Sediminicoccus sp. KRV36: one gene and its partner. The protein of the gene in region 1 interacts with the protein of each later gene in a pairwise test. Links are inferred from orthologs where the notes say so. Each region holds a gene or a part of one and is shown in the gene's direction. Other genes may lie near its edges.

What was found.
Region 2: the proteins of tsaE (region 1) and rlmB interact in binary tests that used the Escherichia coli proteins (3 or more experiments, as listed by UniProt). The link is inferred for Sediminicoccus sp. KRV36 from one-to-one orthologs.

Annotation. Positions count from the first base shown.
Region 1 is NZ_CP085081.1:4,703,188-4,706,348, forward strand. What follows is about bases 27-2,878. They hold tsaE (tRNA (adenosine(37)-N6)-threonylcarbamoyltransferase complex ATPase subunit type 1 TsaE), read left to right. Parts: upstream 27-1,161; coding sequence 1,162-1,596; downstream 1,597-2,878. Other genes in these bases: LHU95_RS22405 (phosphoenolpyruvate carboxykinase), read right to left, coding at 27-136; LHU95_RS22410 (DUF2470 domain-containing protein), read right to left, coding at 302-1,039; LHU95_RS22420 (phosphotransferase), read left to right, coding at 1,593-2,528; LHU95_RS22425 (nucleotidyltransferase family protein), read left to right, coding at 2,540-2,878. Also shown: more of LHU95_RS22405, read right to left, coding at 1-26; more of LHU95_RS22425, read left to right, coding at 2,879-3,161. UniProt on the Escherichia coli protein: Required for the formation of a threonylcarbamoyl group on adenosine at position 37 (t(6)A37) in tRNAs that read codons beginning with adenine.
Region 2 is NZ_CP085081.1:2,369,212-2,372,257, reverse strand. The notes cover bases 1-2,737. They hold rlmB (23S rRNA (guanosine(2251)-2'-O)-methyltransferase RlmB), read left to right. Parts: upstream 1-853; coding sequence 854-1,621; downstream 1,622-2,737. Other genes in these bases: LHU95_RS11000 (hypothetical protein), read left to right, coding at 2,507-2,737; LHU95_RS11005 (fumarylacetoacetate hydrolase family protein), read left to right, coding at 1,627-2,391; LHU95_RS11020 (hypothetical protein), read right to left, coding at 18-578; LHU95_RS11025 (DUF1045 domain-containing protein), read left to right, coding at 1-37. In the rest of the region: phnD (phosphate/phosphite/phosphonate ABC transporter substrate-binding protein), read left to right, coding at 2,872-3,046. UniProt on the Escherichia coli protein: Specifically methylates the ribose of guanosine 2251 in 23S rRNA.

The DNA of each region.
Region 1 (3,161 bases):
CGATGAAGGCGCCATCCGCCGAGAGCCGGCCTTCCCCACGCGCCAGGGCGTGCTGCACCAGCAGCGGCGCCGTCAGATTGGCGTGAACCGGGTTGCTGGAGGCAACGCCAGTGCCGGCGAGGGCGGATGCGGTCATGCGGAGTTCCCCGTTTACGAGCTCAAAGCCGTGACCGTTTCACCTGTCCCGGTCGTGCAGTGTCACTGGGGGCATTTCGATGACAGTCGCGGCGGAATTACGGCGATCGGACGGCGCCGGTCAATGCCAGTAAAGCGCGAATTTCCGTGGCTTTGCGGAAATTCGTTATTGCTGCGTTGCAGCAATAATCGCCCTGGCCCGACGGGCTGTCCGGATCAATTCGGCACGCACGGAATCGGCATCCCGGGCGGGGGCTGCGAAACCCAGGCGCAGCACCGTTTCGCCACAGCTCAGCTCCAGCCCATCGACATCCACCGCAGTCAGCAGCCATGCGCCCGGCGCGCCCCCGAGCAGCGCTGTGGCGATGACCGCCACGGCATCGGCATGGTCCGTATTCACATGTTCGATGATGCCGGCCTCGGCTTCGGCGATGGCCGCCACGGCCTCCGGCTCCGGCAGGAGCTGCGCCATCTTGAGGCGCGTGGCGCGGGCGAAGCCACCCACCATCAGCGCGCCCATCGGCGTCACCCGCCACAGCGCGAAATCGCCGAAATCAGCGTAGAGCGCGGCATAGGGGTGGCGCGCCAGCCAGCGCGCCTTCAGCGCGGCATCGGTGATCTGCTCGGCGATCCCGGTCAGCGTCACGCGCGGCGCGGTTTGTGGGTTCAGCGTCTCGGCGGGGGCGGTGAAGAGCAGCGCGCAGCGCGGCTCCCGCTGCAGATGCCGCGTATGCTCCGAGAGGGAGGACAGCCACAGCAGCGGGGCGAGGCCAGGTGTGCAGCCGGGCGTCACCAGGCTGGCGAAGGGCTGGCCTTCCTGCTGGGTGGCGAGGGTCGCGGCCGTTGCGGCGCGGATGATGCGGCGCGCTTCGAAACCAGGGTCGGGGGGCGTATCGTCGGGCATGGGGGGAAGATGCGCGCGGGCCGCGGATTCTTCCAGCGGCGGCGGTGGCGAAAGATGCGCGGGCCGCACCCGCCTTCCGCCCGCTTTGCGGGACTCGCCGCCGCCCTGCAAGATGGAAGAGCATGAACATCACGCTCGACACCCTGACCGCCACCGAGGCGCTGGCCACGCGCCTGGCCGGGCTGGCGCGCGCGGGTGATGCGCTGCTGCTGCAAGGGCCGCTCGGTGCGGGAAAATCCGCCCTGGCCCGCGCCTTCCTGCGCGCCGCGACCGGCGATCCGGCGCTGGAAGTGCCCAGCCCCACCTTCACCCTCGTGCAATCCTATGACCTGCCGGGCGGCATCGCAGCGCATCATTTCGACCTGTACCGGCTGGGCGGGCCGGCCGGGCTGATCGAGCTGGGCTGGGATGAGGCGCGGGCGGGGATCATCCTGGTGGAATGGCCGGAGCGGCTCGGGCCGCTCGTCCCGCAGGGGGCGCTTCACGTGGAACTGCTCCCCGGCGCTTCGGAGGAGGCCCGGCAGGCGCGCCTGTCCGGCTGGGAGGGGCGCCTGTGACGCTGCTCGATGCCCATGGCTATGCCACGGCCCGGCAGGACATCCTCCAGGCTGATGCCAGCAAGCACTATATCCGGCTCAGCGGGGGGCCACGCCCGGCGCTTCTCATGCGGACGCCCTCGGCCGAATATCTCGATGCGTTCCTGCGGGTGGCGCGGCATCTGGAATCGCTCGGCGTGCCGGCGCCGGGGGTGATCGGCGTGGAGGCCGCTACTCACACCGCCCTGGTGCAGGATCTGGGCAGGGCCAGCATGGCCGACGCGCTGGATGCGGGGGCCGAGGCGGCGCCGCTCTATTTCGACGCCGCGCGCAGCCTCGTGGCACTGCACGCGGCGCCACCGCCCGCAGGGCTGCCCGCCTGGGATGCCGCGGCCATGATCCGCGCCACCGAGGCGACATTCTGCGACTGGTGGTGGCCCGCCACCTTCGGCACGCCCTGCGGCCCCGAAATCCGCCAGGGGCTGGGCAGTGCGCTTGCCGCCATGCTCGCCCCTTTCGCGGGGGAAGGCTTTGTCCACCGGGATTATTTTCCGGCCAATCTGATCCCCACGCCGCGCGGCATGGCGGTGATCGATTTCCAGGATGCGGCCACCGGCCACCCCGCCTATGACCTCGTCTCCCTGGTGGAGGATGCGCGGCGTGACGTGGACCCCGCCCTGCGGGAGGCGGTGGTCAGCGCCTATCTCGCGCAGCGCCCGGGGCTGGATGCCGAAGGCTTTCGCGCGGCCATGGCGGTGCATGCGGCACAACGGCATTTGCGCGTGGCGGCCCTGTGGGTGCGGCTGGATCGGCGCGACGGCAAGCCGCACTATCTGCGGCACGGGCCGCGCTGCTGGGCGCTGCTGGGCCGCGCGCTGGAACATCCGGCCGCCATGCCCCTGGCACGCTTCCTCGATGCGCATCTGCCCGCCGGGCGGCGGCAGAACCCGTGATGCAAAAGGGCATGCTCCTCGCCGCCGGCCTCGGTAGCCGCATGCGGCCCCTGACGGCAGAGACGGCGAAGCCGCTGCTGCCGCTGCTTGGCCGCTCGCTGCTGGACCACGCGCTGGACCGGCTGGCGCTGGCCGGCGTCGAGGAGGTGGTCGTCAACGCCCATTGGTGCGCCGAAAAGGTGGCAGCGGCGCTGGCCGCGCGGGAGGGCACGCCGCCCCGGCTGCGCCTGCAGCTGGAGCCCGAATTGCTGGAGACCGGCGGCGGCATCCGCCGTGCCCTGCCCCGCCTGGGCGAGGCGCCCTTCGCCGTGGTGAATGGCGACGCCTATTGGCTGGATGGTCCCACCCCGGCCCTGACCCTGCTCGCGCGGCATTTCGACCCGGCACAAATGGATGCCTTGCTGCTGCTGATCCGCACCACCCAGATCGAGGGCGAAGTCGGGCGTGGCGATTTCTTCCTCGATGCCACGGGGCGCTTGCGCCGCCCCGGTCCGGGCCAGATCGCGCCCTATGTGTTCGGCGGCGTCCAGATCATGGCGCCAGCCCTGGTCGCGCCCGAGGCGGAGGGGCGGTTCAGCCTCAATCGCTGCTATGACCGCGCCATCGGCCAGGGCCGCCTGTTCGGCCTCGTGC
Region 2 (3,046 bases), 2.3 Mb from region 1 along the record:
CGCGGAACGGCTCAGCCTCAGCGGGCCGGCAGCGTAGCCGGCGCTTCACCGCGCGGGCCGCCGCCATGATGGCCACGATGATGGCCGCGCTGGGGCAGCTCCTCACGCACCACCGCGCCATCGCCATTGGCATCCGCCGCGCGGAAGCGGGCTTCCACCGCCGGGCGGATTTCCACCAGCGTCACCTGGCCGTTCCGGTCCGCGTCCAGGGCGCGGAACATGGCGGCGCGGCCTTGCTCCATGCGCGCGGCGTGCTCGGGCCGTGGCGTGGGGGCATTGGCCGGGCGGACGCGCAGCGTGGCGAATTCCTCGATGCTGAGGCCGCCGCTGCGATCGGCATCGGCGGTGGCGAAGCGCGTCGTCACGAAGGTCCAGGATTCCTCGAAAGTGATGCGGCCATCGCGATTGGCGTCCAGCAGCTCGAACATCCGCGCGCCACGATCTCCGCGCGGGCCACGATCGGGGCGCGCATCGGTAGCAGCAGGGGGTGCGCCAGGGGGAGTCGCGGCGGGCTGGGCATGGGCCAGGCCGGCGCTGATGAGGATCAGGCCAAGGCCGAGGGTGGGGGCGAATTTCATCGGTGTTCTCCAGTTGCGGGAGACGGCGTGTGTGTCGCTCCGTTGTCAGGAAGATGGGCGCCGAATGTAACAGGCGCATGCCGGAGAGCGCTTCAGCGCGTGAGGAAATGTGACGCCCTGATCCATCAGGCCGGGAATGCCGGGTGTCGGATTTGAACCGACGACCTACCGCTTACAAGGCGGTTGCTCTACCCCTGAGCTAACCCGGCGCCGCCCTCTTTCTATGACAGCACGGCGCCGCTTGCCAGCGGGGCCTGCCCGCGCTTCATGGAGGCATGCGCCAGCAACGACACCGCCCCCGCCCCCAGGATACCGCACCCGGCAATGACGGGGGGGCCGTCTGGCTCTATGGCCTGCACGCCGTCTCGGCCGCCTTGGCCAATCCTGCCCGCCGCCTGCGCCGCCTCCTGGTCACGCGCGGCGCCGAGCAGGAGCTGGCCGAGCGCTTCTCCCCCCCCTGGCGCATCGCGCCCGAGCCGGTGGAGCGCAACCGCCTCGATGCGCTTTTGCCGCCCGATGCCATCCACCAGGGGGCCGCCCTGCTGGTGGACCCGCTGCCCTCCCCCGCCATGGAGCGGCTGCTGGAGGGCACCACCGGCCCCGTCCTGGTGCTGGACCAGGTGACGGACCCGCGCAATGTCGGCGCCATCCTGCGCTCGGCCGCGGCTTTTGGCGCGGCGGCCCTGGTGGTGCAGGAGCGCCATGCCCCGCAGGAAACCGGCGCGCTGGCCCGCGCCGCCTCGGGCGCGCTGGAGGTGGTGCCCATCCTGCGGGAGGTCAATCTCGCCCGCGCGCTGGACCAGTTGAAGAAGGCCGGGCTCTGGGTGGTGGGGCTGGAGGCGGCAGGGCCCGTCACCCTCGCGCAGTCGGGGCTGACCGGGCGGCGCGTCGCACTCGTGCTGGGTGCCGAGGGCGAGGGCCTGCGCCGCCTGACGCGTGAGACCTGCGATGAGCTGGTGCGCCTGCCGATCCATTCGGCGATGGAAAGCCTGAATGTCTCGGCCGCCGCCGCCGTCGCCTTGTATGAACTGGCCAGGGAGTGAACCAGATGAGCCAAGCCGCCGAGATGATCCTGGAGGCCCGCCGCGCCCGCCGCATCCTGCCCCCCCTTGGTGCTGCGGCGCCGCGCGATGTGGCCGCCGGCTATGCCGTGCAGCATGCCGTCGCCACCGCTCAGGGCGCCCTGCCGCCCGCCGGCTTCAAGATCGGCGCCACGACGAAGCAGATGCAGGAATATCTGGGCCTCGCGCATCCTGCGGCCGGCTTCGTGCCGGCGGGCAGCCTGAATGCCGATGGCTTCACCGCCCCCTATGCGCAATTCCTCGGCCTCGGCGTCGAATGCGAGGTGGGTGTGCGCCTCGGGGCGGATCTGCCCTTCGGCCCCACCACCCGCGCAGCGGCCGAAGCCGCCGTGGCGGAGGTCTTTCCCGCCATCGAGATCGTGGAGAAGCGCTATGGCGATCTGGCGGCGCTGGGCACGCCCACGCTGATCGCCGACCAGGTGTTCCATGCCTCCGGCGTGCTGGGCCGCCCTGCCGCGGATTGGCGGGCGCTGGACCTCGGCGCCATGCGGGGCGAGATGTTCGTGGATGGCGCCTCACGCGGGGGCGGCCATGGGCGCGATCTGCTGGGCCACCCGATGGAGGCGCTGGCCTGGCTCGCGGGCTCGGGGGCGGCCGAGGTGTTTGGCGGGTTGAAGGCGGGCCAGGTGGTCTGGCTCGGTTCCGTCACGCCGCCGATCTGGCTGGATGGCCCCTGCGCGGTGCGGGTGGTGTTCGAGGGCCTGGGCGAAGTTTCAGCGAAATTCATGTGATTTGGCCGCCGGGGCAAGGCTCTGTTAACGCCCCGCCCGCTAGAACGCCCAAAGCCGGAGCTGAGCCGGACGGAAACCTACCGCCAGGAGGGCGGGCAAGCGGATGAATGATCCCATGCCCCCGCCCTCCGACTGGAAGGACATGCCGGATGAGTTGCAACTCGTCCTGGCACGCGAAGCCCTGCGCCGCGCGGCTGAAACCCTGGCCGAGCACGCCGAATTGCTCGCCCTCGAAATGGAGGATGGCGCGCTGCGCGATCGCGGCGGGCCGGATGCCTTGCGGCTCTTTGCCTCGGTCGTGCGTGCCACGAGCCTCGACTCGATGGGGCCGGTGGGCCACGCGTGAATTGCAGCCCGGGCCAGGATGTCCGAGGCTGACAGCGCCGCCCCCAGGCGCTATGTGACATGGCGGCGATGACATCCGGGCGTAAGCCGGGGCATCGCCGCCGTGACGATAAAAAACAGGGGAAACAGGCCGCCATGATCCGCAAGCTTCTGGCCATGACGTTTTTGAGCATGGGCGCCATCGCTGGCACGCCCGGCGCGGCCATGGCCCAGCCCGCCGCCTGCTCGCATCGCGGCGCGCTGGATGATGCCTATTGCGATGAAAACCGGGACCTCGTCGCCGATGTGCCGACCGACCCCGCCCGGCTGC